Regions from separate parts of the Rhizobium sp. PEPV16 genome, predicted to be linked through region 1. Evidence: predicted binding sites of a transcription regulator. Region 1 holds the regulator's gene; each other region holds the start of a gene.

Region 1 (10,331 bases):
CTTTTGTGCCTTGTGGTGATCGGTACCGCCGCCTATCTGGTCGCGCGCAACCGTGCCACGGCGCTTGCCGGAGGCAGATCCTCCTCACTGCATTCACGGCCGGCCTATTACGGCGCCTATGCGGCGATCTGGGCAGTTCTTCCCGCCCTCATCGTCCTTGGCCTCTGGCTCTCCATCAGCCCCGGCATCATCCAGTCTTCGGTTCGCAGCGCTTTCCCTGACGACATCAGGGCTCAAGTCTCGGTCGAGCAGGATCTTGGTTATTCGACGGTGGCGACGGTCGCCCGCGGCCTGACGATGCTGACCTCGGATGAAACTGCGGCGGTCGGCAACGATCCGGCTGCGCTTCAGGCCAAGCTCCTCGAAAAGGGCGTGCCGCTTGCCGGCCAGCCGCTGCCTTATATGATCGACGCCGCCAGGACGCTCAACGCCATGAGCATGACGAGCCGCATCGCCATGACGGCGATCGTCTTCGCGCTCGCCGGCGCCGGCGCCTTCTATGCGCTGCGCTCCATCGCTCCGCGCTTCCGCGCCCGCAACCGGGTCGAGCGCGTCATACTCTGGGGCCTGCTGCTCGCCTCCTCGATCGCCATTCTGACGACGATCGGCATCGTGCTCTCCATGCTGTCGGAAGCAGCCCGCTTCTTTGCGGCCGTTCCCGCCATGGACTTCTTCTTCGGCACCGTTTGGGATCCGCGCTTTGCCGGAGCCGGCAGCTCATCCTTCGGTCAGTTCGGCCTGATCCCGCTGCTGCTCGGCACGATCTATATCGGCCTGGTCGCCATGCTGGTCGCCGTGCCGGTCGGCCTCTTTGCCGCCATCTACATGGCCGAATACGCCTCGATGAGGGTGCGCTCGGTCGCCAAGCCGCTGCTGGAAGTGCTCGCCGGCATTCCGACGATCGTCTACGGTTTCTTCGCGCTTGTGACCGTCGGCCCGTTCCTGCGCGATTTCTCCGCCCAGGTCAGCGGCCTTCTGTCCGGCAACTACAGCAATTTCATTCAGGCGCAGAGCGTTCTGACGGCGGGTATCGTCATGGGCATCATGCTGATCCCTTACGTGTCCTCGCTGTCGGACGATATTATTACCGCCGTGCCGCGGTCACTGCGTGACGGTTCGCTCGGTCTTGGTGCCACACGCTCCGAAACCATCAAGAAGGTGGTCTTGCCCGCAGCCCTTCCCGGCATCGTCGGCGCATTGCTGATGACTGCCTCGCGCGCCGTCGGCGAAACCATGATCGTCGTGCTGGCCGCCGGTGTGGCCGCCCGCATCCAGATCAACCCCTTCGAGCCGATGACGACGGTGACGGTCAAGATCGTCAACCAGCTGACCGGCGACCTTGAGTTCACCTCGCCGCAGACGCTGGTTGCCTTTGCCCTTGGCATCACCCTGTTCTGCATCACGCTTTGCCTCAATATCTATGCGCTTTACATCGTGCGCAAATACCGGGAGCAGTACGAATGACGGATATTGTTTCTCCCACATCAGGCGTCACCGTTTCCAAGGCGCCCGCGCGCCGCGATATCGGCATCAAGCGCCGCTATGCCGCCGAGCGCCGGTTCCAGGCCTATGGCATCGCCGCCATTACCTTCGGCCTCGTCTTCCTCTTCATCCTGCTGTGGACGGTAATCGGCAAAGGCTATACCGCCTTCCAGCAGACGGCGATCACCCTGCCGATCGAATTCGTCGAGAAGACGATCGACCCCGACAATAAGCGTGCGACCGACCCTTCGGTGCTGATCGCCGCCAATTATCCGGTTCTCCTGCGTGACGCGATCGTCAAGCAGCTGAACATCAATGCCTCGAGCCGTCCCGACGTGCGCGACGCATCCGCGATGCTGTCGAAAAGCGCGCCGATCCAGCTGCGCGATATGGTGATCGCCGATCCGTCGATCATCGGCAAGACGGTCAATGTCACGGTGCTCGCCGACGCCAATGTCGACAGCGCCAACAAGGCCCAGATCGACCTCTCGGTCGATGAGAAGAACCGCAAGGTCAACGACAAGCAGGTCGGCTGGATGAACGAGCTGAAGGCGAGCGGGGCGCTCCACAAGCAGTTCAACACCGGCCTTTTCGTCAACGGCAATTCCAGCCGTCCGGAGGCCGCAGGCCTTGGCGTCGCCCTGATCGGCTCGCTCTACCTGATGCTGATCGTGCTCGTGCTCGCTCTGCCGATCGGCGTCGCCGCCTCGATCTATCTCGAGGAGTTCGCGCCGAAGAACAAGCTGACGGACCTGATCGAGGTCAACATCAACAACCTCGCCGCGGTGCCTTCGATTGTCTACGGTCTGCTCGGTCTTTCCGTCTTCATCAACTTCATCGGCCTGCCGCGCTCGGCCTCGCTGGTCGGCGGCCTGGTGCTGACGCTGATGACCCTGCCGACGATCATCATCGCGACGCGTGCGGCACTGCGCGCCGTGCCGCCGTCGATCCGCGCCGCAGCGCTCGGCCTTGGCGCTTCGAAGATGCAGATGGTGTTTCACCATGTGCTGCCGCTCGCCATGCCGGGCATCCTGACCGGCACGATCATCGGCCTGGCGCACGCGCTCGGCGAAACCGCGCCGCTGCTCCTGATCGGCATGGTCGCCTTCGTCGCCAATGCGCCGACGACACCGCTCGATCCCTCGACGGCTCTGCCCGTACAGGTCTATATGTGGGCCAACGAGGCAGAACGTGCCTTCGTTGAGCGTACTTCGGGTGCCATCATCGTCCTGCTCCTGTTCCTGATCGTCATGAACATGGGCGCCATCCTCTTGCGTCGTCGCTTCGAGCGCCGCTGGTAAACGGAGTTACACATCATGAACATGTTGACGGAAGCTGCAGTTGAAAAGGCGCTGGATCAGAAGATGAGCAACGTCCCTTATAAAATGATCGGAAAGGATGTCTCGGTTTACTACGGCGAGAAGCGCGCGCTTTTCGATGTGAACCTGAACGTCCGCGAAAACACCGTAACCGCTCTGATCGGCCCGTCCGGCTGCGGCAAGTCGACCTTCCTGCGGTGCCTCAACCGCATGAACGATACGATCGACGGCTGCCGCGTCACCGGCAAGATCACGCTTGATACCGACGATGTCTATGATCCCGATATTGACGTCGTCGAACTTCGCGCCCGCGTCGGCATGGTCTTCCAGAAGCCGAACCCGTTCCCGAAGACGATCTATGAAAACGTCTCCTACGGCCCGCGCATCCATGGCCTTGCCAAGTCGAAGGCCGACCTCGACCAGATCGTCGAGACCAGCCTGCAGCGCGCCGGCCTCTGGAACGAGGTCAAGGACCGCGTGCATGAATCCGGCACCGGCCTGTCGGGCGGTCAGCAGCAGCGCCTCTGCATTGCGCGTGCCGTCGCCGTCAGCCCTGAAGTCATCCTGATGGACGAGCCCTGCTCGGCGCTCGATCCGATCGCCACCGCCAAGGTCGAGGAACTGATCCACGAGCTGCGCGAGAACTACACGATCGTCATCGTCACCCACTCCATGCAGCAGGCCGCGCGTGTCTCGCAGCGCACCGCCATGTTCCACCTCGGCAATCTCGTCGAGGAGAACGACACCGACAAGATGTTCACCAATCCCGACGATCCGCGCACCCAGGACTACATCATGGGTCGCTTCGGTTGATTTTGGCGACACCAAGCCTTCCCGTTATTCGAGGATAAAGCCCCATGGCATCGACACATATTTTTTCTGCCTATGATGATGATCTGAAGTTCCTGTCCAGGCGGATTTCCGAAATGGGCGGCCTGGCCGAGCAGATGGTCAGCGAAGCCGTCCGCGCCCTCGTCAACGGCGATACCGCGCTGGCGCAGAAGGTCATCTCGGACGATGTGATCCTCGATCACGCCGAACGCGAAATCGGCGACAAGGCGATCGTTACCATCGCCCGCCGTCAGCCGATGGCCTCGGACCTGCGTGAAATCATGGGTTCGATCCGCATCGCCGCCGATCTCGAACGCGTCGGCGACCTCGGCAAGAACACCGCCAAGCGCGTCATCGCCGTCCAAAGCACCGGCGTTCCCCGTAAGCTCGCCCGCGGCCTCGAGCATCTGTCCGAGCTGGCGCTCGTCCAGCTCAAGGAAGTGCTCGATGTCTACACCAATCGTTCAGCCGACAAGGCGAATGCGATCCGTGAACGCGACAACGAGATCGACGCGATGTACACCTCGCTGTTTCGCGAACTCCTGACCTATATGATGGAGGATCCGCGCAACATCACCAGCTGCACGCATCTTCTCTTCTGCGCCAAGAATATTGAGCGCATCGGCGACCATGCCACCAACATCGCCGAGACGATCTTTTACATGACGACAGGCGCACAGCCGGAAGGCGATCGTCCGAAGGATGACAGCGCCAACACCGTCGGCGCGGTCACGGAATAACCGCCCGCATAGTTAGTTGCGTGCGCGCCCGTCCGGGGCGCGCAAAGAGGTCGCAGCGAATTTCTGAATTTGCGCAGGATGAATTGCTTAAATCACCCCTGATTTAAGGATGATGCGCGAGGAGACCGACACGCATGATCCCGAGAGTTGCAGTTGTTGAAGACGAGGAAGCCCTCAGCGTGCTTCTTCGCTACAATCTCGAAGCGGAAGGCTTCGAGGTCGATACCATCCTTCGTGGCGACGAAGCCGAGATGAGGCTTCAGGAGCGCACGCCCGATCTTCTCATCCTCGATTGGATGCTGCCGGGTGTCTCCGGCATCGAGCTCTGCCGGCGCCTGCGCATGCGGCCTGAAACCGAGCGCCTGCCGATCATCATGCTGACGGCGCGCGGCGAAGAGAGCGAGCGCGTCCGCGGATTGTCGACGGGCGCCGACGATTATGTCGTCAAGCCCTTTTCGACCCCCGAGCTCGTTGCCCGCGTCAAGGCGATGCTGCGCCGCGCCCGCCCCGAGGTGCTGTCCACGGTGCTGAAATGCGGTGACATCGAACTCGACCGTGAGACCCATCGCGTCCATCGCAAGACCCGCGAAGTCCGCCTCGGCCCCACCGAATTCCGCCTGCTGGAATTCCTGATGTCGTCGCCGGGCCGGGTCTTCTCCCGCTCGCAGCTGTTGGATGGCGTCTGGGGCCACGATATCTATGTCGACGAGCGCACCGTCGACGTCCATGTCGGCCGCCTGCGCAAGGCGCTGAATTTCTCCAACATGCAAGACGTCATCCGCACCGTCCGCGGCGCCGGGTATTCGATGGAAGCCTGAGGGCTTCCATCTGAGCCTGCTGACAAAGCCCTTGCAAAACCTGCGACGTCATCCTCGGCCTTGTGCCGAGGATCTGCGTACGCCAAATTAAGCATTTGAAAATAAAGGTTTTTCCCTCAAGCAATTGGGGTGATCAGATGCTCGGCACAAGGCCGAGCATGACGGAGGGAAACCTCAGCTCCCATCTACGCATAAAAAAACGGGCCACTCGGCCCGTTTTCTGCATTCTGACGATGGTTGTCGTTCAGCTTGCCCGCGCTGCCGCCCGGCGGCGTTCATTGACCGGCTGGTAGGCGAGCTTCTGGTGATAGGCGCAATAGGGCGAATTGTCGGGGGATTCGCAGCCGCAGAAATGGAAGTCGTCCTTCAGCGGATCGCCGACCGGCCATTTGCAGGTGCGTTCGGTCAGTTCCGTCAGGCCGAGGCGGCGCGAAATCGGCACCACCACGTTGCCTCTCGGCACGTATTCCATTTCCTCGATCGTTTCGATCTCGATCTCTTCCTTCAGCATCGTCGCGCCCTGCTGGCGGGTAACGGTGCGGGTCGTGATCCGGGAGGCGTAGTTCGGTGCGCGCGGCGCCGATGTGTTGCGCTTCGGCGTTCGCGCCGCGGTGTTGGTGCCGCCGGCCTTGGCACGGCCGGGAAGGCACAGCCGGTGCACTTTGCCGATGACCGCGTTTCTGCTGACCCCGCCAAGTTGTGCCGCGATCTGGCTGGCGCTCAGTCCTTCGGCCCAAAGCTTCTTGAGTTTCTCGACCCGCTCGTCTGTCCAGTTCATGCCCTGTCTCCACCTTTTGCGTTGGTGATGGCAGAATCCCTCACCGTTGTCCCGGGAGCTCCGAAACAAGAAACGCTTGATCAATTTTGGTGACTAGTTCCGCCGCATGCAGTCTAGTAATTGATCTTTAACCTAGTGTGAGGCTGACTCCGTGACAAGAGTCGCATGAATCCGGATGAATCGAATTCGTAGTTTTCCCCAACTTGCTGCCCCTGCGTGGCATTTCTGCAATAATGCCTGTTGAAGACCGAAAATGCCGCTGTACACCTGTGCTGCATACGCTAAGGGCGCCGTTTTGTTGACATTGCAGCGCGAAAAGGAAATAGTGCCAGTCGCCGCCGCAAGGCGGCATTTTTAATTTTTCGGGCCTGGTTTCCTTAGCCGGAGTCATTGCCCACCAACTTTGATGGAGATCGCGCCATGGCTGAAGCCGCGCCGCTTTATGACACCTATTCTCGTGCCCCGCTGCGGTTCGAGCGAGGCGAGGGCGTATGGCTGATCACCGAAAGTGGCGAGCGATATCTCGATTTCGGCGCCGGCGTCGCCGTCACGTCAGTCGGCCACAGCAATCCGCATGTGGTCGGCGCATTGAAGGAGCAGGCCGACAAGGTCTGGCACCTGTCGAACATCTATGAGATCCCCGGACAGGAGCGTCTGGCAAAACGCCTGACCGACGCCACCTTCGCCGATAAGGTGTTCTTCACCAATTCGGGTGCCGAGGCGCTCGAATGCGCGATCAAGACGGCGCGCCGCTATCAGTTTTCCAAGGGCCATCCCGAGCGTTTCCATATCATCACCTTCGAAGGCGCCTTCCACGGACGGACGCTGGCGACGATCGCTGCCGGCGGCCAGGAGAAATATCTCGAAGGCTTCGGCCCCAAGGCGCCGGGTTTCGATCAGGTGGCTTTCGGCGATATCGAAGCGGTCCGCGCCGCGATCACCGAGGCGACGGCCGCCATCCTCATCGAGCCGGTGCAGGGCGAAGGCGGCGTCCGTCCTGCCACGCCTGAGTTCATGAAGGCGCTTCGCCAGCTCTGCGACGACAACGGCTTGCTCTTGATCCTCGACGAGGTCCAGACCGGCGTCGGCCGCACCGGCAAGCTCTTTGCTCATGAATGGTCGGGCATCACCCCCGACATCATGGCTGTCGCCAAGGGCATCGGCGGCGGTTTCCCGCTCGGCGCCTGCCTTGCCACGGCCGAGGCCGCCTCCGGCATGAAGGCCGGCACGCATGGCTCGACCTATGGCGGCAATCCGCTTGCCATGGCCGTCGGCAGCGCCGTGCTGGACATCATCCTTGCTGATGGCTTCCTCCAGCATGTGCGCGACGTAGCACTTGTCTTCCGCCAGGGCCTCGCCTCGCTGAAGGATCGTTATCCCGATGTGATCGAGGATGTGCGCGGCGAGGGCCTTTTGCTCGGCATCAAGGCTGCCGTTCCCTCAGCCGAACTGCTGCAGGCGATCCGCGCCGCCCATCTGCTCGGCGTGCCCGCCGGCGACAACGTCATCCGCCTTCTTCCGCCGCTCGTGGTCACCGCCGAGGAAGCCCGCGAGGGCCTTGCCCGCGTCGAACGCGCCGCCGAGAGCATTCGCGCCTCCAAGGTCAAGAAGACGGCTTGAAGAGATTGCCGCCTTCGGGCGCAGCACAGGTAAGAAGACGATATGAGCCCTAAACATTTCCTCGATCTTTCGGCAGTCACATCAGCCGATCTCAGAACCATCATGAACGATGCGCTTTCCCGCAAGCAGGCCTTCAAGGCAGGCCAGGGCGACAAGCCGCTCGCCGGCAAGATGCTGGCGATGATCTTCGAGAAGCCGTCGACGCGCACCCGCGTCTCCTTCGATGTCGGCATGCGCCAGCTCGGCGGTGAAACGCTGTTCCTGTCCGGCACCGAGATGCAGCTCGGCCGCGCCGAGACGATCGGCGACACCGCCAAGGTGCTGTCGCGTTATGTCGATGCGATCATGATCCGCACTACCGAGCATTCGCGGCTGGTCGAGCTGGCCCAGCATGCGACCGTGCCTGTCATCAATGCGCTGACGGATGACACCCATCCCTGCCAGATCATGGCCGATATCATGACCTTCGAAGAGCATCGGGGCCCGATCAAGGGCAAGACCATCGCCTGGACCGGCGACGGCAACAATGTGCTGCATTCGCTGGTCGAGGGTGCCGCGCGTTTCGGCTATCGCATGAACATGGCCGTCCCCCTTGGCTCGGAGCCCAAGGATCACTATCTGAACTGGGCCCGCAATGAGGGCGCCGAAATCATGCTCTGCCATGATGCCGACCGTGCGGTCGCCGGCGTCGATTGCGTGGTGACCGATACCTGGGTCTCCATGAATCAGGAACATCGGGCCCGGGGTCACAATGTCTTCCAGCCTTATCAGGTCAACGCGGCCTTAATGGCGAAAGCCGGCAATGATGCATTGTTCATGCATTGCCTGCCCGCTCATCGCGGTGAGGAAGTGACAGACGAAGTGATCGACGGTCCGCAATCCGTGGTCTTCGATGAAGCGGAAAACCGTCTTCATGCGCAGAAGTCGATTCTTGCTTGGTGCCTGGGCGCGATCTGAACCATAATCGGACGTCGCGAGAGACAGACTCGCGACCGCGTGAGCGAAGGGCACGCTGGCCCATCGCTCTGAAACTAGGAGTTAAAAGCCATGGCAGAAGCTGCAGCCGCCCTGGGCCAGTTTGATTTCGCCGGCGATGACCATGTCGTCCCCTTCCAGGTGGAAGGGCTGGATGTGCGCGGCCGCGCCGTTCAGCTCGGCCCGATGCTCGACGCGATCCTCGAGCGTCATCACTATCCCGCACCCGTTGCCCGGCTGCTTGCCGAAGTCGTCGTGCTGACGGTGCTGCTCGGCACCTCGCTGAAGTTCGACGGCAAGTTCACGGTGCAGACCAAGGGCGACGGCCCGGTCGATCTTCTCGTCGCCGATTTCTCGACGCCGGAAAATGTCCGCGCCTATGCCCGTTTCGATCAGGCGCTGCTCAACAAGGCGATCGAGTCAGGCGAAACCGAGCCGGAGCAATTGCTCGGCAAGGGCATTCTCGCCTTCACCATCGACCAGGGCAAGTTCAGCCAGCCCTACCAGGGCATCGTTCCGCTCGACGGCACCACGCTGGAAGATATTGCCGGCGTCTATTTCCGCCAGTCGGAGCAGATCCCGACGCGCGTCCGTCTTGCCGCGGCCGAACTCTTCGACCGTGACGATGCCGGCAAGCCGCGCCATCGCTGGCGGGCAGGCGGCCTCGTCGCCCAGTTCCTTCCGGAAGCGCCGGAGCGCATGCGCCAGCCGGATCTCCACGGCGGCGACGGCGACACCGGCAGCCGCCCGCACGGCGAGGACGATGCCTGGCTCGAAGCGCGTTCGCTGGTCGAGACCATCGACGCCGACGAACTCACCGATCCGCTGGTCGGCACCGAGCGGCTGCTGTTCCGCCTGTTCCACGAGCGCGGCGTGCGCGTCTACGAACCGCGCGCGGTTTTCGACCGCTGCAGCTGCTCGCGGGACAAGATCAAGGGCGTGCTCAAGGGCTTTTCGGCCGAGGAGATCGAGGCCAGCCAGGAAGATGGCGAAATCGCCGTGACCTGCGAATTCTGCTCGACCACCTACCGCTTCGAGCCGGCCGAGCTTCAGCCGGCGGAATAGGCGCGGTTAAGGACACGCACAGCGAACAATAAAAGATTAGCGATGATGCAGCACGGTGACTCGACTTCGCGTAGTCACTGTGCACCTATTCTGTTTCATTGGTTCTGGCCTAAGAAAGCGGATGGGGCGTTGATGCGACTTTTGTTTTTTGTACTCGCGCTCATAGCTGCGATGCCACCAGTGAGCTTGGCTGATGACCAGACAGTCCCATGGAAAGAGGTCGGGGGCTGGAGCGTGGCTGTCGACCCGACTTTAGACAATGGCTGTTTTGTTCTGACTTCCTTTGATGACGACACCATTTTTCGTCTTGGCTTCAATTTCCGCAAAAAGGACAACCCTCTTTACATTCTGCTCGGAAACCCAAACTGGAAATCCTTGGAGAAAGGTAAGCATTATCCCATCGAACTCTCGTTCGACCAGTCTAAACGGACGGCTGATGCGAGAGGTCTGGATCTCGATGGCCTCAAATCATTATGGATTGATTTCGAGGATCCCGACTTGATTGAGGAGTTCGCTGGTAAACTGAGTTTCCGCGCCAGCTTTGGAGGAAAGCAGATTGTGGCTCTCGGTTTGAAAGATTCCGCCAGTGCAGCGGATGAGTTGCTCGCCTGCCAAAAGGCGGTAAACGATGCGGTCGCAAAACATCCGGCGCCGCCACAATCAAAAGATCCGTTCGAAGCAAAGCCAGGCACCCAGGCCTCGG
Region 2 (10,331 bases), on a different contig from region 1:
CTACGAGCAGGCACGCGAGGCGCTGATGCCGAACCTGTCTCGCAGCGTGCCGGCGAAACGCTACAAGATCGCCTGACCTTAAAAGATAGAAAGCATCCGCTGCTACTGCTGCGGATGGTCAACGGCGTTCATTTGGAACGATATTTAGCCGAACCGTTCGAGAGCCATGGCGAAGATATCGGCGTCGACATTGCCGCCCGAGGTGACGGCGACGATCGTGTCGCTTTCCAGGGCGTCGCCGTGGAAGAGGGCGGCGGCAAGCGCCACGGCGCCGCCGGGCTCGACGACGATCTTCAGCCGTGTGAAGGCGAGCGCCATGGCGCGCAGCGCCTCCTCGTCAGTGACGACGATGCCGGCGCCGGCGAGGCGCTTGAGGATCGGGAAAGTGATATTACCGGGTTGCGGCGTGACGATCGCATCGCAGATCGAGCCTGATACCGACGCGTTGCGTTCGATCTTGCCGGAGGCGAGCGAGCGGGTGGTGTCGTCGAAATCCTTAGGCTCGCAGGGGCGGACGCGAAAGCCGGGGGCGCTCGCTTCGAGGGCGAGCGCAATGCCTGAGGTCAATCCGCCGCCGCCGCAGGGAACGAGGACTTCGGCTGATGTCACCCCTTCCTCTTCCGCCTGTTCGGAGATTTCGAGACCGGTCGTGCCCTGACCGGCGATGACCAGCGGTTCGTCGAAGGGCTTGATCAGCGTCAGGCCGCGCTCGGCCGAAAGCCTGGCGCCGATCTCGTCGCGATCCTCATTGACGCGGTCGTAGAGCACCACTTCGGCGCCGAAGGCGCGGGTGTTGCCAATCTTCAGCTTCGGCGCATCGCTCGGCATGATGATGACGGAGGGGATATTGTGCAGCTTGGCCGCAAGCGCAACGCCCTGGGCGTGGTTGCCGGAGGAGAAGGCGATGACGCCCTTCGAGCGCACAGCCGGATCGAGGCCGGAGACGGCCGACCAGCCACCGCGAAACTTGAACGAGCCGGAATGCTGCAGACATTCCGCTTTCACGAACAGACGCCGGCCGGCAATCTCATTCAAAAAAGGAGAGGAGAGAAGTGGCGTGCGCCTTGCATGACCGCGCAGACGGGCGCGGGCTGCGACAATCATTTCAATGCTGGCCATTCGGGAATCTTTCTGCTTGCGGCTTCGCCCATGCATAGGGCGAGGTAAGCCAATTGTGAACGGCGACTTTGTCACGGTGACATGAATGGTGCCACCGCTGCTTCTTGAGCCGCGTTGCGCTTTGCACCGACTGTTTGACCAGGCGATCCCCGAAGCGTCAGTAGCCGCTTGCCGACCCCTCCGTTGCGCGGCTGTCCATGGCGCCGTTATAGCGGGCGCCGCCCCCCTTTTCGATGGCCGCAAGGCTTTTGCCGCCGACGAGGATGCCGGCGGCCTGGCCCCATTGCGGCGTGTCATTGCCGCCATCGAAGCTGTAGCCCATGGCGGCAAGCGTCTTTTCCGTATCCGGCGAAAGTGCATAGGGTTCGAGAAAGACCTTGTCGGGCTGCCATTGATGATGGATGCGCGGAGCATTGACCGCCTGGCTGATGTCCATGCCGAAATCGACGACGTTGAGGATCGCCTCCAGCGTGATGGTGATGATGCGCGAGCCGCCGGGGCTGCCGATCACCATGAAGGGCTTGCCGTCCCGAGTGACGATCGTCGGGCTCATCGAGGAGAGCGGCGTCTTCTTGGGTGCGATGGCATTGGCCTCGCCCTGCACCAGTCCGTAGAGGTTCGGCACGCCGGGCTTGGAAGTGAAATCGTCCATCTCGTTGTTGAGCAGCACACCGGTGCCGGGCGCTACGACGGCGGCACCGAAAGAGCCATTCAGTGTATAGGTGACGGCGACCGCATTGCCCTCGTCGTCGATGATTGAATAATGCGTGGTCTCGGTGCTTTCCTTGCCGCCGAGCGGTTTCAGGTTCGCCGAGGTGCCGGCCTTGTAAGGGTCGATCTTGGCGGCGATCTCCAAAGCATACTTCTTGTCGAGCAGCTTTGTGACCGGGTTCTCGACGAAATCGGGATCGCCGAGTGCAGCATTGCGGTCGACGTAAGCATAGCGCATCGCCTCGGCCATGATGTGCACGGTTTCGGCCGAGTTATAGCCGAGATAAGAGAGCGGATAGCCTTCCAGAACGTTGAGGATCTCGCAGATGATGACGCCGCCGGAAGACGGCGGCGGCGAGGAGATGATGTCGTAGCCGCGGTAATTGCACTCGATCGGCTTCAGCTCGCGCACGGTATATTGCTCGAAGTCCTCCTTGGCGAGGATGCCGCCCTTGGCCTGGCTCGCCTTGACGATCGCCTCGGCGGGCGCGGCCTTGTAGAAGGCGTCGGGGCCTTTTTCGGAGATGGCTGCCAGGACAGCGGCAAGGTCCGGCTGCTGGAGTTTTTCGCCTGATGCATAGGGTTTACCATCAGGTTTCAGGAAAATCTTTGCCGTGGCTTCATCTTTAGCGAGGCGTTTGGCGTTGCCGGCAAAACTTGCGGCGTCGCCCTGTTCCAGCGTGAAACCTTCCCTGGCGAAGCGGAGCGCCGGTGCGATCAGTTCTTCGCGCGACTTGCTGCCGTATTTCTCGCGCGCGGTCTCGAAGCCCATGACGGAGCCCGGCACGCCGACGGCAAGATAACCGTCGAGGCTGGCACGCGGCACGACATCGCCATTGGCGTCCAGATACATGGTCTTGGTGGCGGCAAGCGGCGCGCGTTCGCGGAAATCGAGGAAGGTCTTGGTGCCATCCTTCAGGCGGATGGTCATGAAGCCGCCACCGCCGAGATTGCCGGCCGAGGGATAGACAACCGCCAGCGCATAACCGACGGCGACCGCCGCATCGACAGCATTGCCGCCGCCTTTCAGCACCTCGACGCCGACATCGGTCGCCAGATGCTGGGCGGTGACGACCATGCCGTGCTCGGCTTCGACGGGCGCAGGCGAGGCGGCAAAAACCGAGGTCAGGCTCAGCGACAATGCTGATATGACGGAGATCGTCCCGATATGCAGGCGGCTCATGAATTCCCCTCCTATGGACATGATGGAAAAACATATGGGACTGCCTGGGCCCGAAGCAATGCAAGGGGTTGGCTTTAAATCATGTCGCGCAAAACTGTGCAGCGCTTTGCGACGACGACATGCGTAAAAACAAAACCTAAAGCGTCAGCAGTTCGGCGAGTTTCCGGTTGGTGTCGGCGTCATCGAGCGGCGTATCGACGATGAGCTTTATCTTCGCCGGCTGGGTTGGCGTCAGGCCGCCGGTCGAAGGACATGCGGCCCTGGGCCGGATAGTTATACAATTCAACGTGCTACAGGATCCTTTGTGCGTCGGAAAAGACACGCGGCGCTGCAGGCGCCAGCGACGGCGCGGTTGCGACCGTCCGATCGCGTGAGGTGGCGGCAAGCCTCTCCTCGGCCTTGCGGGCGATCGCCTGCAGGTCGCGCGGCTTGCCTGATATCTTCTCCATGGCGGCGATGGCGACATCGGTTGCGAGGTAATCCGGCTTGTGGCCGACGCCGCTGACGGTAATGAGCTCGGAGCCTGATATATCGCGGGCAAGGCCGCGCGAATGCAGGTGTTCCCAGACGATCTCGTCGCGGTCGCCTGTTATGATCACGGTCGGCGCCGTGATCTGTGAATAGAACAGCGACTGCTCCTTCACATAGGCGAGCAATCTTTTGAAATCGGCGGCGTTGTTGTGGAAGGCGCTGGGGCGCAGCACCAGCGACGGACCGGTTTTTTCGATGTAGTCGGCCGGGCGCGGATTGGGGCGGAAGACATTCAGCGTGCCGCGCTCCAGCCGTCTCAGCCCGAGCGGCACGACGATTGCGTGAGTGAAGAGCCAGCCGACGACCGGTATCGTGGCGACATGATAGTACCAGTCGATGCCGCCCGGCCAGGGATGGGTGGCGGGCGCGAGGAAGAGCAGGCCGGCAGTCTTGTCAGGATGGCGCAGGCCAAAGGCGGCGGTGATCGCGCCGCCGAAGGAATGGCCGACGATGATCGCCTTCTCGATGCCGCGCTTCTCCATCAGTCTGGCGATCGCATCGGCCTGGCCGGAGGGGATGGCGTTTTCGGGTCCGCCGCGTTCGGAATAGCCATGACCGGGGCGATCGACGAAGAGCATTTCCGCCCGGCCTTCGAGCGCGGCACGAAAGGCGACGACCTGATCGAGCAGATTGCCGCTGGCGCCGTGGATGAAGACCAGCGCCGGCAGATCCGCATTTTCGGGACGCTTGATGTGGACGGCATTCATGCGATAGCCGCCGACATCCGTCAGTTCGCCGATATTCGGATAGGCGTGTTCGAATTGCCGCGCCTTGTAAGTGGAGTAACCGATGGCGGCGGCGAGGGGGGCGAGAAGAGCGGAAACTTCTGCAAGCATGATCTCAACGACCGATATTTGCGGGACGGCCCTGCGGCGGACAACCGCCACATCGTTCCCACTAAAGTCTAAAATTGTGCGGCGTGATCCGACGTCAAGATCGCTGACCGGGAAATCAGGTGCGGTTGCCGGCAAGTTTTTCCGCAAGCGTGTTGGCCTGTTCCTGCGCGGTGCGTTCGGCGGGATAGATATCGAGAAAACGCTCCCAAGCCTTCAAGGTCAGCTGGTCGTTGCCGGAATTGCTGAGGATCGCCGCCATGCCGGAGAGCGCGCCGAAATGGCGCGGCTCGAGATCGAGCACACGTTCGATGTCGGACATCGACTTGCGATAATTTCCCATGACGAAATTCAGCGTGGCGCGGCGGTTCCAGCTTTCGGCATAATCGGGCTTCAGCGCGATCGCCTCGTCGAGGAAATCGAGGGCCGCCGGATTGCGCTTTTCCTCAATCGCCTTGTCGGCCCACTGCATCAGCAGATTGACGGTAGCACTGCCGGAATCGTTCCATTCCATCCGGATTTCATTGGCGATGCCGCTAGCCTTTTCGGGATCGCGTTCACGCTTCAGCTGGCTGAAGAGCTGGTCGAGGTGCTGCTTCGGCGAATTGTTGACATCCGTCTGCTCGACGATGACGTCCTTTTTCGCCGCGGCGGCGGGCTTTTCCGCGGCGGCGGCCGGAAAGGAGGAGGTGACGAGAATGAGAGCGAGCGGCAGCGCCGCTGATGTCAAAGCAAAAAAGCGCATGGCGGACATATTAGCCCGCCAGCGCCGAAGATCAAACAAATTTGACGTGATCACCGCAGCGACCCACCGGATATATATGCCCGCGCAATCTCATGCGCAGGGCGATCCGACGCGCGAAATCAGCCCTGACGAGCCTTGAAGCGCGGGTTCAGCTTGTTGATGATGTACATGCGGCCCTTGCGGCGAACCAGACGGTTGTCACGGTGACGAGCCTTGAGCGACTTGAGCGAATTCTTGATCTTCATTTTTCTGATCCGCGATCTCTATGGGGGAATTCACATTCGCCCGTATCTTTAACAATCAAAAGCGCGCCATCGGGCGCGCTGTTTAGGTGGGGAGCAGATACCCCGTCACCTTTTCCGTGTCAACCGCATGCAGGTGTTTTTCCCAAGGCACAGGGGTGTTTTCTCAGGCCAAAACCGGAGATTTCGGCGTCAACGCGGTGATGTGGCCCATCTTGCGGCCGGGGCGCCACTCGGTCTTGCCATAGAGATGAACCAGCGTATCGGGGCGACGCAGCCAGTCGGGAACGGCAAGGATATCGTCGCCGATCAGGTTCTGCATGACGCAGTCGGAATGGCGCTCGGCATTGCCGAGCGGCAGGCCGGCAACGGCGCGGATATGCTGCTCGAACTGGCTGACGACGCAGGCGGCTTCCGTCCAGTGACCGGAGTTGTGGACACGCGGCGCCATCTCGTTGGCGATCAGACCGCCATCGGCAAGCACGAAGAATTCGATGCCGATGACGCCGACATAGCTCAATGCGGCAAGGATTTTTTCGGCCGATTGTCGCGCGGCGTCCGCTGCCGGCGCCGAGATCGCAGCGGGAACCGTCGAGGTGTGGAGAATGCCGTTGCGGTGGACATTCTCGGCGGGATCGAAGCAGACGACCGTACCGTCGGGGGCGCGGGCGGCGATGATCGAGACCTCACGCTCGAAGGCCACGAAGCTTTCGAGGATGAGCGGCACGCCGCCAAGTGCTGCATAGGCGCCATCCGGACTGTCTGCGGCCGAGCGGAAGACCTTCTGGCCCTTGCCGTCATAACCGAGACGGCGGGTCTTCAGCACGCCCTGGCCGCCGAAATCCTTCAGTGCCGTCTCGAGATCGGCCTGGCTGTCGATCGCATGGAAGCGGGCAGTGGTTATGCCGCAGCCATTGAGAAAGCGTTTTTCGACGAGACGGTCCTGGGCGGCTTCCAGCGCCTTCGGCGGCGGATAGACGGACACGCTCGCCGAGAGCGCTTCGGCGGCTGCGACGGGCACGTTCTCGAATTCGTAGGTGACGACGTCGCAGATATCGGCGAGCTCGGCCAGTGCCGCCGGATCGTCATAGGCGGCGGTAATCTGCCGGTTGGCGAGCTGGGCGGCCGGACAGTCCGCCTGCGGCTCGAGGATGACCGTGCGAAAATTCAACCTGGCGGCGGCAATGGCCAGCATGCGGCCGAGCTGGCCGCCGCCGATAATGCCGATCGTTCTCGCCGTCATAGATCGTCCATCGGGTATTCGGCGACGGCAGCACTCTGGCGCTCGCGCCATTCGTCGAGCCGGTCGGCGATTTCTTCGTCGGAAAGGGCAAGCACGGCGGCGGCGAGAAGGGCGGCGTTGACTGCGCCGGCCTTGCCGATGGCGAGCGTGCCGACGGGAATACCGGCCGGCATCTGCACGATGGAAAGGAGGCTGTCCTGGCCGGACAGAGCTTTCGACTGGACCGGCACGCCGAAGACCGGCAGCGGCGTCATTGCGGCGGTCATGCCCGGCAGGTGGGCGGCGCCGCCGGCGCCGGCGATGATGACCTTGAAGCCCTCCGCGCGTGCGCCCTTGGCGAAATTGACCAGCCGGTCGACTGTGCGGTGGGCCGAAATGATGCGCGCGTCATAGGGAATTTCCAGCGCCTCCAGCGTGTCGGCGGCGTTTTTCATGGTCTCCCAGTCGGACTGGCTGCCCATGATGATGGCGACGGGTGGTCTGTCTGTCATCGTTGCTGCTATTCCCTCTCAGGCGATGATGTCAGGGATGATCTGATCTTCCAGCTTGGAGAGCCTGTCTTTGATAACGAGCTTCTTCTTTTTCATGCGCTGGATCCGCAGAGCGTCGCATCCGGTCTGGATCATGGCGTTGATCGCGGCGTCGAAATCCTCATGCTCCTGGCGCAGACGCGCCACTATGAGCCTGATTTCCGCCTGTTCCTGATCGGCCATATACATTCCCCGTTATCGTCCTTGGACCTTGTCCGATCTGGCGATGATTTCCGCAAGCTCCTATCACCAAATACAGGTAACGGCTAGTTAGTCTTGATCATGAAATTGCCATGCAGTCTTCATCTTTTGGCCTTCGACAAGCCGTCAAAAATATGTCACAGTCCCGCCCGTTGACACCTTGATCCCCGACGATGTTGGCCGGGGAGGGTAAGAGGAAGGAAGGGTCATATGACTGTTCAAGCTCATCTTGAGTCACTCCAGAAAAAGCATGTCGCTCTCGAGGAGGAGTTGCACGCGCTCAGAACATCTCCCTCTATTTCCGATACGGAACTTGCCGAATGCAAGCGCCGCAAGCTGCGCATCAAGGACGAGATTCAGCGTCTTAAGTCATCCGTCCACTAGTCTTCCCAAGGGTCGCCGGGCGATCATCTTGCGCAACAAGGTAAATCCATACATTCCGCCAAAAATTTGCAAGAACCGGTGATTTGACACCATATTTGCGCCAGTCCGATGCATCCGGCATCGTGGCTGGCGCTTTTGGGTCTGTCACGTCTCACATCGCATTCTTATGATTCGCATCGTATCCCCAGATCTTACGGGAACATGCATCAGGCCCAGAACTGATCCAGCCACAAATTGAGCTTGTCGAAGCCACGGTTATTGACTGCGTAGATGCGTTTGGTGCCTTCCGAGGTCACGGAAACGAGATTGCTGTCGAGAAGCGCCTTCAGGTGCTGTGAAACAGCGGGACGGCTGATCGGCAGGCCTTCAGCGAGCTCATTGACCGTCCGTGGCGCGCGACGCAGTTCCTCCAGCAGAAACCGCCGGTTCGGATCGGCAATCGCAGAGAAAGGGTCGGTATTCGACATGGCGGCAACGCTACGTCAAACTGGCCGCGCCAGCAAGGAAATTGTGCATTGCAGCGTGTTGCTGCAAAATTCCTTAAATCGAGATCGATCTAAGGAATTATGCAGCAATTCAAAGTGCTACAGCGTCCTTTGCGCGTCTGAAGAGACGCGCGGCGCTGTAGGGCCTCTTACCAGCCAAGGCCCTCGCGCACGATCAGGAAGGCGGCGATCAGCGCCATTGCATACATGAAGGGATAGAAGATCTGTGGCCTCATGCGGCGCACGCACCAGGCGCCGGCAATGGTGGCGAGCGGGGCGAAGGGCAGAAGCGTTGCCGAGGTCGCGAGGTTCTGGGTGCCGAGCTGGCCGAGCGCGAAATATGGGATCAGCTTAATGGCGTTGAGGATCGCGAAGAAGCGTACGCTGGTGCCGGTATATTCGCGTGGCTGCAATTTGAGCGGTAGGGCATAGATCTGGAACGGCGCGCCGCCGGCATGGGCGACGAAGCTGCCGTAACCGGAAAATGTGCCCCAGAGGCTGGCGGCCACCGGCCGCTGGTTGCGCGGCGGGATCAGCTTGCCGGCGGCCGGGCCGAAATTGCTCCAGAAATAGCGCAGGCAGAAGAGGATGGTCACCGCGCCGATGACGATGCGCAGCATGTTGCCCGGAACCAGCGCCGAGGTTGCCCAGCCCAGCGCGATGCCGAAGATGGCGCCCGGCAGCATGATCTTCAGCGTCGTCCAGTCGCCATGCTTGCGCCAGATGACAAGCGAAATCATGTCCATCAAAATCAGGATCGGCAGCAGGATGGCGGCCGCCTCTACCGGCGAGACGACGAGGGCGAGGAAGGGCAAGCCGATCAGCGACAAAGCGTCGCCCATGCCGCCCTTTGCGAGGCCTACCAGCAGAACGGCGGGCACGGCGGCGTAGTAGAATGACAAATCCTGCGGCATGCTTTCGACGTCCTCCTCTTGCAAGCCTCGTCTAACGGAACTACTCACACAAGACGAGTGCGGATCCCTCATTTCCAAGGGGAATCGCAGGAAACGGAAAGACTCCATGACCGAACCGGAAAACCGCTGCCGCCTTGTGCTCATCGTAGCCGATATCGCCGATGCCGATGAACAGGCAAGGATCGTCGCCGACGCGCTGAAGGGCGGCGATGTCGCCTCGGTGATCGTGCCGCAATACGGGCTCGACGACGGCACCTTCCAGAAACATGCCGAAAAGCTGGTGCCGTTGATCCAGCACGCTGGCGCCGCCGCGCTGATTGCAGGCGACAGCCGTGTCGCAGGCCGGGCGAAGGCCGACGGCCTGCACCTTTCCGGCAATGCAGAGGCCCTTTCGGAAGCGATCGACAAATATGCGCCGAAGCTGATCGTCGGCGGCGGCAACGCGGCCGACCGGCACCATGCGCTGGAGATCGGCGAAGTCAGGCCGGACTATATCTTCTTCGGCAAGCTCGACGGGGACATCAAGCCGGAGGCGCATCCGAAGAACCTGGCGCTTGGCGAATGGTGGGCTTCGATGATCGAGATTCCCTGCATCGTCATGGGCGGCACCGATCCGGCCTCGGCGCTCGCCGTCGCCGAGACCGGAGCGGAGTTCGTGGCGATGCGGCTGGCGGTCTTCGGCGAGCCCGGCCGGGCGCCGGCCGTCGTCGCCGAGATCAATGCGTTGCTTGACGAAAAAGCGCCACGGTTTGAGGATTGAAATCGCGCTCATGCCGATCCCGCCCGCCCGTCTTTTGAAATATCTCTTCGCCGGCATGGCCGCCTTCCTTGCGGCTGGGCCGAATGTTGCCTTGGCGCAGGCGCCGGACAGCGTCATCACCCAGCCGAGCACGGGGCCAGCTTCGACCTTCCGCGCCGACCGGCCTTCCAGCCCGGGCGTGCAGCCCTCCAATGGTGTCGGCGTATTCGACCGCATGGGCGCGAAGCTGCCGGACCTGCCGCCGGAGAAGGATTACAAAGGGCCGATCGACGAGGCCTACGGCGCCTTCCAGCGCGGTTATTACCTGACGGCAATGGACAAGGCGCTGCCGCGCGCCCAGCTCGGCGATCCGGCGGCGCAGACGTTGATCGGCGAAATCCTCTCGCAGGGCCTCGGCGTCAAGAAGGACGTGAAGAACGCTGCCTTCTGGTACGGCAAGGCGGCCGAAGG
Region 3 (10,331 bases), on a different contig from region 1:
AAATTCGACGTCGCCTACACCTCGGTGCTGGTGCGTGCGCAGCACACGCTGAAGCTCATCCTCGACAAGGTCGGCCAGCCCGATCTCCTGACGATCCGCGACCAGGCGCTGAACGAGCGCGACTACGGCGACCTCTCCGGTCTCAACAAGGACGATGCGCGCGCCAAATGGGGCGAGGAACAGGTGCATATCTGGCGCCGTTCCTATGACGTGCCTCCTCCCGGCGGTGAAAGCCTGCGTGACACCGGCGCCCGCGTCTGGCCCTACTACCTCACGGAGATCTTGCCGCGCGTGCTCAGGGGCGAGAAGGTGCTGGTTGCCGCGCACGGCAATTCGCTGCGCTCGCTGGTGATGGTGCTCGACAAGCTCAGCCGCGAAGGCGTGCTTGCCCTCAACCTCGCGACCGGCGTGCCGATGGTCTACACGCTGAAGGCGGATTCCACTGTCGCGTCCAAGGAAGTGCTCGGCGACATGTCGGGCGCACATTGATCTCAGCTGATCTTTCCCCGCTTCGGCGGGGAAAGGCGCTCAATTTTCGATGGTGAACTGTACCCGGTCGGCCGCGAAGCGGCTGATCGAATATTGCACCGGCACACCCTCAAGATCGGTATTCATCGCCTTGGCGATCAGCAGGATCGCGCCGGGGGTGAGTTCGAGGTCGGCCATATCGGCTGCACTGGCATGGGCTGCCGTCACCTCGGTCGTCGCCCGGACGTAATCCGGCAGGCCGAGTTCGGCGAAAGCCTTGGTGATCGATTCCCCCGTCCGGTAAGCCTCACCGATACCGGCAAAGCGCTTGGCGGGAAACCAGCTCGTCGCCCTTGAAACCGGCCGCTTATCTGCCTGGCGCAATGTTTCCAGGCGGATCACCTGATCTCCTTGCTTCAGGCCCAGCCAGCGGGCGATCTCGGCACTCGCCTCCTCCTTCGCCTCATCGAGCAGAAGGCCGCGCATTTCACGCGCCTGATCGCCGATGCCGGCGGTGAAACGCGTGCGCCGGGTGATCGGGAAATTCAACCGCTCCTTGCGCTCGATCAGCGTGCCGCGGCCTTGTACCGCACGGACGATCCCCTCCTGGGCGAGCGCCGCCAGCGCGCTGCGCACCGTATGCCGGTTGACGCCGAATTGCAGCGCCAGCATGGTTTCCGGCGGCACCATTCCCGTTTCGTCATAGGCTCCGTTGCTGATCGCCTCGCGAATCCGATCGGCGATCTGGCGCCAGAGCGCCACGCCGGTTTGCCTTTGCACCTGCTTCAATCCCGCCATTCCACCCCTGCCCTGCCATTTCACGCCGACGATGTCACACGCTTGTCACGACATCGATTTAGAGCTAAGTGTATCTTGTATGGTTGTCTATATCAATAGACATTTTAAGGGAAGCGGCGATGATATCAGCGGACAGGACAGACGCTGCGTCACAGACGGCATCCGGGCGCAAACGCGCCGCCGATCTGCTGGCGCGGGCGGAGCGCAGCGAACTCTTGGCAGTCTTCGATGCGCTGCCGGAAAAGCCTGTGGCCCATCCGGTGCGCGGACCGGAAACCGGGCTGGTGATGGTGCGCGGACGCATCGGCGGCGGCGGCGCTCCCTTCAACCTGGGGGAAGTGACCGTGACGCGAGCGACCGTCCGGCTCGACTCCGGCTCGGTCGGCCATGCGCAGGCGCTCGGCACCGACCGTGAAAAGGCCAGGCTTGCGGCGATCTTCGACGCGCTCTGGCAGGAGGAGGCGACGCAGGGTTTCGTCGAACAGGCCCTGCTTTTACCGATCGCCGAGCGGATCGCCGATGCCGAACGCCGCAAGGCGGACGAGACGGCGGCAACCCGCGTCGATTTCTTCACCATGGTGCGGGGAGACAACTGATGGGCCTGAGGACAGAAGCTCTGACCGGCGGCTTTGCCGAGCCGGTCTTCCATGCCCAGAGCGTCTTCAAGATGCTGATGGACGGCATGGCGCGCCCCGGCACGATCCAGACCGTTCAGCCCGATGTCGCTCCGCCGGCACCGCTCGGCATCGCCGCCGGCACGATCGCGCTGACGCTTTGCGACCACGACACGCCCGTCTGGCTTTCCCAGGGACTGGCGAGATCCGCCGTGCCGGAGTGGCTCGGCTTCCATACCGGCGCGCCGTTGACCACCGAAAAAGCCGAAGCGCGCTTTGCCTTCACCGAGGCCGGCACCGCACCTTCCTCCTTCGGCCTCTTTGCATCAGGTACGCAGGAATATCCCGACCGCTCGACGACCCTCATCGTCGAACTCGCCGAACTCGAGGGCGGCCGCAGGCTGGCGCTGATGGGTCCCGGCATCCAGAGCGTGGCGGAGATCGCGCCTATCGGCCTGCCGGAGACCTTCCTGCGGCTCTGGACCGAGAACCGCGCGCTCTTTCCGCGCGGCGTCGACATCGTGCTGACGGCGGGTAAACGCTTCCTCTGCCTGCCGCGCACCACCAAGATCACAGTAACGGAGATCTGAGCTCATGTATGTCGCCGTCAAGGGTGGCGAGACCGCCATCGCCAATGCCCACCGCCTGCTCGCCGACCGCCGCCGCGGCGACCGTTCGCTGCCGGCGATCGGCATCGAACAGATCGTGGCGCAGCTGGCGCTCGCCGTCGACCGCGTCATGGCCGAGGCCTCGCTTTTCGACCGTACGCTCGCAGCCCTTGCCATCCGCCAATCGCGGGGCGACATGATCGAGGCGATCTTCCTGCTGCGCGCCTACCGCACGACGCTGCCGCGTTTCGGCTATTCCAGGCCGCTCGACACGGCTGATATGACGATCGAACGCCGCATCTCGGCGACCTACAAGGATCTGCCGGGCGGCCAGCTTCTCGGCCCCACCTTCGACTATACCCACCGCCTGCTCGATCCCTCCCTGCTTTCGGACGAGGCGGTCGAGACGCCCGCTCAACGCGCCGCCGAAACCGGCCGCGTCATGCGCGTCTCCGAGATCCTCGGCGAGGAAGGCCTGATCGAGGCCGACGGCGACATGCCGGAAGATCACGAGATCGGCGATCTGACCCGCGAGCCGATGGAATTCCCGATGACCCGCGACTTGCGCCTGCAGGCGCTTGCCCGCGGCGACGAGGGCTTCCTGCTGGCGCTCGGTTATTCCACTCAGCGCGGCTATGGCCGGAACCACCCCTTCACCGGTGAAATCCGCATCGGCGACGTCGAGGTAGAATTCGACGTGCCGGAACTCGGCTTCGCCGTCTCGCTCGGCACCATCCAGATCACCGAATGCCAGATGGTCAACCAGTTCAAGGGTTCGGCCAAGGCGCCGCCGCAATTTACCCGCGGCTACGGCCTGGTCTTTGGCCAGAGTGAGCGCAAGGCGATGGCGATGTCGCTGGTGGACCGGGCTCTTCGCGCCGAAGAGCTCGGCGAGGATATCACAGCGCCGGCACAGGACGAGGAATTCGTCATCTCGCACTCCGACAACGTCCAGGCGACGGGCTTCGTCGAGCACCTGAAGCTTCCGCATTATGTGGACTTCCAGGCCGAACTCGATCTCGTCCGCCGCATGCGCCGCGAATTCGAAGCCGCCCGCAACGGTGGCGAAGACATGAAGGAAGCCGCCGAATGACCGATCTGGCCAGCTACAACTTCGCCTATCTCGACGAACAGACCAAGCGGATGATCCGCCGGGCGATCCTGAAGGCAATCGCCATTCCCGGCTATCAGGTGCCCTTCGCCTCGCGCGAAATGCCGATGCCCTATGGCTGGGGCACCGGCGGCGTGCAGGTGACGGCCTCGATCATCGGACCGGACGACGTGCTGAAGGTCATCGACCAGGGTGCCGACGACACGACCAACGCCGTTTCCATCCGCGCCTTCTTCCAGAAGGTCGCCAATGTCGCGGTGACGACGCATACCAAGGATGCGACGATCATCCAGACGCGCCACCGCATTCCCGAGGAAAAGCTCGAGGCGGGCCAGGTGCTCGTCTACCAGGTGCCGATCCCCGAGCCGCTGCGCTTCCTCGAGCCGCGCGAGACCGAGACCCGCAAGATGCATGCGCTCGAAGAATACGGCCTCATGCATGTGAAGCTCTACGAGGACATCGCCCATAACGGCCGCATCTCGCGGACTTACGCCTATCCGGTGAAGGTCCATGGCCGCTATGTCATGGACCCGTCGCCGACGCCGAAATTCGACAATCCGAAGATGCATATGTCGGACGCGCTGCAGCTCTTCGGCGCCGGACGCGAGAAGCGCATTTATGCGGTCCCGCCCTATACCAACGTCGTCAGCCTGGACTTCGAGGATTACCCTTTCGATATCCAGCGCTTCGACAAACCCTGCGCCCTTTGCGGCGCCGAGGAAGTCTATCTCGACGAAGTGGTTCTCGACGACAAGGGTGGGCGCATGTTCGTCTGCTCCGACACCGATTATTGCGAAGACCGCCGCGCGCACGGATATGCCGGCGAAATGCTGGCCCGGGAGGCTGCAGAATGAGCGATACTCCGCTTCTCAAAGTCCGTGACGTTTCGAAATTCTACGGCAACCGTATCGGCTGCCGCGACGTCTCCTTCGAGCTCTGGCCCGGCGAAGTGCTCGCCATCGTCGGTGAATCCGGCTCCGGCAAGACGACGCTGCTCAACTGCCTCTCCACTCGGCTGCTGCCGAGCACCGGCAGCGTCGAATATCACATGCGCGACGGCAGCTACCGCGACCTCTATCGCATGAACGAGGCCGAGCGGCGCTTCCTGATGCGCACCGACTGGGGCTTCGTGCATCAGAACCCGGCCGACGGCCTGCGCATGACGGTCTCTGCCGGCGCCAATGTCGGCGAACGGCTGATGGCGATCGGCGACCGGCACTATGGCAAGATCCGTGCCTCGGCGATCGACTGGCTCGAACGCGTCGAGATCGACGCCGACCGCATAGACGACCAGCCGCGCGCCTTTTCCGGCGGCATGCGCCAGCGATTGCAGATCGCTCGCAACCTCGTCACCGGCCCGCGCCTCGTCTTCATGGACGAGCCGACCGGCGGCCTCGACGTCTCGGTGCAGGCGCGACTGCTCGACCTCGTGCGCGGCCTCGTCAACGATCTCGGTCTCTCGGCCATCATCGTCACCCACGATCTCGCCGTCGCCCGCCTCCTCTCGCACCGGATGATGGTGATGAAGGACGGCTACGTCATCGAACACGGGCTCACCGACCGCGTGCTCGACGACCCGCGCGAACCCTACACGCAGCTGCTCGTTTCCTCGATCCTGCAGGTCTGAGGCCCGAAACCAAGGAAGAAGAATATGGCAACGCCCCTCGTCGTTTCCGAAGTCTCAAAGAGCTTCACCATGCACCTGCGCGACGGCATCAAGCTGCCCGTCGTCTCCGATGTCGCCTTCTCCGTCGCATCGGGCGAATGCGTCGTCCTCGGCGGCCCATCGGGCATCGGAAAGAGCTCGCTGCTCAAGATGATCTACGGCAATTATGCCGTCGACACCGGCCAGATCCTCATTCGTCACGACGGACGCATCATCGATCTCGCTTCCACCGATCCGCGCACCATTCTTAACGTCCGCCGCAATACGCTCGGTTATGTCAGCCAGTTCCTGCGCACCGTGCCGCGCGTCGCGGCGATCGACGTGGTTGCCGAACCGCTGGTGGCACGCGGCGAGGACGCCGTCACGGCACGGGAAAAGGCGGGCGCCCTGCTTGCCAGGCTCAATCTGCCGGAAACGCTCTGGCAGCTTCCGCCCGCCACCTTCTCCGGCGGTGAGCAGCAACGCGTCAACATCGCGCGCGGCTTCATCACCGAGCACACGATCCTGCTTCTCGACGAACCCACAGCCTCGCTCGATGCCAGGAACCGTGCCGTCGTCGTCGGCATGATCGCGGAAAAGAAGAAGGCGGGTGTGGCCCTTCTCGGCATCTTCCACGACGAGGAAGTGCGCGAAGCCGTCGCCGACCGCATCCTCGACGTTCAGCAGTTCTCACCCAGAAAGATCGCTGCATGAGCCGCAAGCTTGGTATCGAGCCTTACTTTCATGAAACGGCATCCGTCAGCGATTCCACCTTCGGGCGCTATACCGAGGTCTCGGAACGCTGCCGCATCAGCGAGGCCACGTTCGGCGACTATTCCTACATCATGCAGGATGGCTCCGTCTGGTGTGCGACGATCGGCAAGTTCGTCAATATCGCCGCCGCCGTGCGCATCAACGCCACCAACCATCCGACCTGGCGCGCGACACTGCATCATTTCACCTATCGCGCCGCCGACTACTGGCCGGACGGCGATATGGAGACGGACTTCTTCGCCTGGCGGCGCGCAAACCGCGTGACGATCGGCAACGACGTCTGGATCGGCCACGGAGCGACGATCCTGCCGGGCGTCAACGTCGGCAATGGCGCGGTGATCGGGGCCGGCGCCGTCGTATCAAAGGACGTCGCGCCCTATACGATCGTCGGCGGCGTACCGGCCAAACTCATCCGCGAGCGCTTTCCAACAGAAGTCGGCGAACGGATGGACAGGCTTTCCTGGTGGGACTGGGAGCACGAGCGGCTGCGCCAGGCGCTCGAGGATTTCCGCAACCTTGACGCGGAAGATTTCCTGTCCCGCTACGGCGATTAAAACCCCCGATATAGTGGCTGAGAATTGTGACAGGACTTACACAAATATGACATGCGAGGTTCATCAAGCGGGACTAATGCGAAGCTGATCAAGGCATGGATTGCAAGGGAAGAGCATGATGTTCGAGCTGAAGAATGTCACACGTCGTTTCGGAAAAAAGCTCGCTGTCGATTCCGTCACGCTCGACATTCCTCAGGGCCAGATGGTCGGCATCATTGGCCGCTCCGGCGCCGGCAAGTCGACGCTGCTGCGCATGATCAACCGGCTTCAGGAGCCGAGCTCCGGCTCCGTTCATTTCGCTGGCGTCGAGGTCTCCGGGCTTCGCGGTCAGGCGCTGCGCAACTGGCAGCGCGACTGCGCGATGATCTTCCAGCAGTTCAACCTGGTGCCGCGCCTCGACGTTCTCACAAATGTCATGCTTGGTCGCCTCAACCACCGCTCGACGCTTCTGAGCCTGCTCAACATCTTCACGCGCGAGGAACGCGTGCATGCGATCGCAGCACTCGAACGCCTCGGCATCGAGCAGACGGCGCTGCAGGCAGCCGGCACGCTTTCCGGCGGCCAGCAGCAGCGCGTGGCGATTGCCCGCGCGCTGATGCAGAACCCGAAAATGGTTCTTGCCGACGAACCGATCGCCTCGCTCGATCCGCTGAACGCCAAGATCGTCATGGATGCGCTGCGCGATATCAACGAACGCGAGGGCATCACCGTCATCACCAACCTTCATACGCTCGATACCGCCCGCAACTATTGTGAGCGCATCGTCGGCATGGCCGGCGGCCGCGTCGTCTTCGACGGCCAGCCTTCGGAGCTGACCGCCGAAGCGGTGAAGGAAATCTACGGGACCGACAAGGATGGCGCCGGCATCGACGAAACGCTGACCTCGACCAGCCTCGAATCCAAGCGCCGCGCCGAGAATGTCTCATCCGGCAGGGTGGCCAAAGCAGCCGCCGTGCACTGACCCGTTTCCGGCCGACGGGGACAACGGTCGGAAAAATAACTGACAAACAAACCATGTCACAAAAGGAGACTTCCATGTCTGCATTCCGCAAGATCATGATGGCAACCATCGCCGTCGCCGCCGTCGCCGGCAATGCTGCTGCCCAGGACGTCAAGGTCCTCCGCATCGGTCTCGATGGCGGTGAAAACGAAGCCGACCAGGTTCGCCGCACCGAGTGCGTCAAGCCCGGCCTGATCGCTGCCACCGGCGTTTCTGAAGTTCAGCTCTTCCCATCGCCGAACTACAACGGCGTCATCCAGGGTCTCCTTGGCGGTACGATCGACCTCGCCGTCATGGGCGCCGCCTCTTACGCCGCGGTCTATATCAAGGATCCGAACGCCGTCACCCCGGTTCTGACTACCAAGCAGGCAGACGGTTCGACCGGCTACTACTCGATCATGGTTGCCCGCAAGGACTCCGGCATCAAGACGCTTGCCGACGCCAAGGGCAAGAAGCTCGGCTTCGCCGATCCGGACTCTACCTCCGGCTACCTTGTTCCTAACGTTGCCCTTCCGAAGGACACCGGCGCACCAGTCAAGCAGTACTTCGCTGAAACCGGCTTCGGCGGCGGCCACGAGAACCTCGTTCTCGGCGTTCTCGACAAAAAGTTCGATGTCGGCACCACCTTCGGTTCCGGTCAGGGCGACTGGGCGCAGGGCTACTCCTCCGGCAATCTGCACCAGATGGTCACCAAGGGCCTGCTCGACATGGACGATATCGTCGAAGTCTGGAAGTCGCCGCTCATCCCGAACGGTCCGCTGATGGTTTCCCAGAAGCTGCCGGCCGACCTTCAGAAGAAGGTTACCGCCTACTTCGCCGAACTGCCGAAGACAGACAAGAGCTGCTTCGAATCGTTCACGGGCGGCGGCTACGTTGACTGGGCGCCGGTCGACCAGAGCTTCTATCAGACGATCATCGACGCCCGTAAGGCCGTTATCGGCGGCTGATCCTCAGTCTGAACAGTCTTGCGGCGGCATCGTTATGATGCCGCCGTTTTTCAAGAAGGAAGCCACATATGGCGCACTCGGCCGGCGCGGACTCTCTGAGCGGATTGCAGGGGGGCTCCCGCACCATCCTCGATCATTATCAGAGCCAGGTTCGAACGCGGCGGATCTATACCGTCGTTTCAATCGTGGTCTTTCTGATCATCCTCGGCGCCTCGCTCGACTTCGCCAACAGCGCCAATTCGGGCAAGTTCTTCGAGCGCCTTCCCTATTTCTTCGACTTCATGAAGAGCTTCGTGCCGGACAGTCCGCTGGAGATCTTCCGCGCCATGTTCGATCTGCCGTCGCCCTTTTCCGACGGTTCGATCAAATACGACTATACAAGCGACCGCGTCTGGATCACCGATAGTTTCTACATCCCGAATTTCTTCTACCAGCTCGCGATCACGCTCAACATCGCCATCGTCTCCACCATTCTCGGTGCGAGCGGCGCGTTCCTGCTCTGCTTTTTCGCTTCCACCAATCTGGTCGGTGCAGGCGTGACGCGCTGGGTCGTGCGGCGCATCATGGAAATCATGCGCGCCTTCCCAGAAATCGTCGTCGCCGGCCTCCTCGCCGCGATCCTGTCGATCGGTCCGATTTCGGCGATCATCGCGGTATGGGTCCATACCGTCGGCGCGCTTGGCAAGCTGTTCTTCGAAGTCGTCGAGAATGCCGACATGAAGCCGGATGAAGGCCTGCGCGCCGCCGGCGCCGGCTGGCTGGAGCGCGTGCGCTTCGCGATCCTGCCGCAGGTGTTGCCGAACTTCGTCTCCTACACGCTGCTGCGGACCGAGATCAACGTGCGCGCCTCGACTATAATCGGCGCCGTCGGCGGCGGCGGCATAGGTGAGGTCTTCAGCCTCTCGATCGGACGCGACCATGCTGCCAAGACCTATGCGATCATCATCCTGCTGCTGATCACCGTCATTTGCGTCGACCAATTCTCCGCCTGGCTGCGCCGCCGGCTGATCGGCAAGCAGTCCTTCGAATTCGGACAGGGAGCAGCCTGATGTCCTCGGTTCCGACCATCAACGCCGCCGAGCGCGAACGACTGCTTTCCGCCTATCCGGACGTCTTCCATCGCAGCTTCATGCAACGCTGGGGTCTGCTCCTCATTTCAGCTGCGGTTTTCGTTTATCTTGCCTTCTGCTTCGCCTTCTTCAACGTCATTCCCACCTTCGTGAACGGCAACTGGGACCGCGCGGCGGTCTATGTCCAGGACTGGTATTCCTGGCGCGCCCAGCCGCGCCTGCGTTTCCAGAACGATCAGGTCGTCCCCCAATGGACGAGCCGCCGCCAGTATCCCGAGGGCGCCGATATCAACTGGCTGAAGCCCAATGCCGATGGCAGCCGATACACCGTCACCTTCGGCAGCGACGGCAACCGCATGGAAGTGACGCCGAGCCGCGTCGACGTCTATATCGACGGCAAGCTCTACCCCGTGACCATCACCCGCGATCGCGCCTCCCTGCCGGCCGATGCGCCTGCCCAGATGGAGCGGGGCGACAACAAGGTGATCGTCTATTACGGCTTCGCGGGACAGGCGGAAATCCGTACCAGCCAGGTCTATGTCCAGCGCCGCTTTCTCGGCTGGGCGAACTTCTTCTTCGATACGCAGTCGCCCTTCTGGGGCCGGAACCTGCCTGAGGTCGTCGGCCTGATGTTCTCCGGCGAACGGCTCGATCCCAACCAGTCCAATGCCTCGCTGGCATTGGACAACTTCCTGAACAACGCAAGCTGGCAGCATGGCGACATCCTGACGAAGTTGATGCA

What was found. The regulator PhoB, encoded in region 1, activates phosphate uptake and scavenging genes when phosphate is short. The targets are predictions, from matches to a motif close to TGTCATNNANCTGTCAT.
Region 2: a site for PhoB is predicted at 7,427-7,443, ahead of FY112_RS17240 (DUF465 domain-containing protein). Genes of this name have one in related genera too.
Region 3: a site for PhoB is predicted at 6,608-6,624, ahead of phnC (phosphonate ABC transporter ATP-binding protein). Genes of this name have one in related genera too.

The regions. Positions count from the first base shown of each region.
Region 1 is NZ_VSZV01000320.1:14,953-25,283, forward strand. Features, by position in the region: gene pstC (phosphate ABC transporter permease subunit PstC) at 1-1,464, shown strand, start outside; gene pstA (phosphate ABC transporter permease PstA) at 1,461-2,783, shown strand; gene pstB (phosphate ABC transporter ATP-binding protein PstB) at 2,799-3,614, shown strand; gene phoU (phosphate signaling complex protein PhoU) at 3,659-4,372, shown strand; gene phoB (phosphate regulon transcriptional regulator PhoB) at 4,507-5,190, shown strand; gene FY112_RS20385 (GcrA family cell cycle regulator) at 5,435-5,968, opposite strand; gene FY112_RS20390 (aspartate aminotransferase family protein) at 6,389-7,588, shown strand; gene argF (ornithine carbamoyltransferase) at 7,631-8,545, shown strand; gene FY112_RS20400 (Hsp33 family molecular chaperone) at 8,636-9,628, shown strand; gene FY112_RS20405 (hypothetical protein) at 9,761-10,331, shown strand, end outside.
Region 2 is NZ_VSZV01000310.1:24,605-34,935, reverse strand. Features, by position in the region: gene FY112_RS17285 (SDR family oxidoreductase) at 1-76, shown strand, start outside; gene FY112_RS17280 (threonine/serine dehydratase) at 145-1,119, opposite strand; gene ggt (gamma-glutamyltransferase) at 1,277-3,013, opposite strand; partial or broken gene FY112_RS36800 (transcriptional regulator) at 3,150-3,288, opposite strand; gene FY112_RS17270 (alpha/beta hydrolase) at 3,304-4,380, opposite strand; gene FY112_RS17265 (hypothetical protein) at 4,496-5,131, opposite strand; gene ykgO (type B 50S ribosomal protein L36) at 5,242-5,367, opposite strand; gene FY112_RS17255 (5-(carboxyamino)imidazole ribonucleotide synthase) at 5,531-6,607, opposite strand; gene purE (5-(carboxyamino)imidazole ribonucleotide mutase) at 6,604-7,098, opposite strand; gene FY112_RS17245 (YdcH family protein) at 7,117-7,320, opposite strand; gene FY112_RS17240 (DUF465 domain-containing protein) at 7,549-7,722, shown strand; gene FY112_RS17235 (metalloregulator ArsR/SmtB family transcription factor) at 7,929-8,189, opposite strand; gene FY112_RS17230 (sulfite exporter TauE/SafE family protein) at 8,357-9,121, opposite strand; gene FY112_RS17225 (thiamine phosphate synthase) at 9,228-9,881, shown strand; gene FY112_RS17220 (tetratricopeptide repeat protein) at 9,892-10,331, shown strand, end outside.
Region 3 is NZ_VSZV01000354.1:100,344-110,674, forward strand. Features, by position in the region: gene FY112_RS33370 (2,3-bisphosphoglycerate-dependent phosphoglycerate mutase) at 1-489, shown strand, start outside; gene phnF (phosphonate metabolism transcriptional regulator PhnF) at 529-1,266, opposite strand; gene phnG (phosphonate C-P lyase system protein PhnG) at 1,386-1,862, shown strand; gene phnH (phosphonate C-P lyase system protein PhnH) at 1,862-2,470, shown strand; gene FY112_RS33390 (carbon-phosphorus lyase complex subunit PhnI) at 2,475-3,581, shown strand; gene FY112_RS33395 (alpha-D-ribose 1-methylphosphonate 5-phosphate C-P-lyase PhnJ) at 3,578-4,453, shown strand; gene phnK (phosphonate C-P lyase system protein PhnK) at 4,450-5,226, shown strand; gene phnL (phosphonate C-P lyase system protein PhnL) at 5,251-5,958, shown strand; gene FY112_RS33410 (DapH/DapD/GlmU-related protein) at 5,955-6,572, shown strand; gene phnC (phosphonate ABC transporter ATP-binding protein) at 6,691-7,533, shown strand; gene phnD (phosphonate ABC transporter substrate-binding protein) at 7,608-8,519, shown strand; gene phnE (phosphonate ABC transporter, permease protein PhnE) at 8,588-9,568, shown strand; gene phnE (phosphonate ABC transporter, permease protein PhnE) at 9,568-10,331, shown strand, end outside.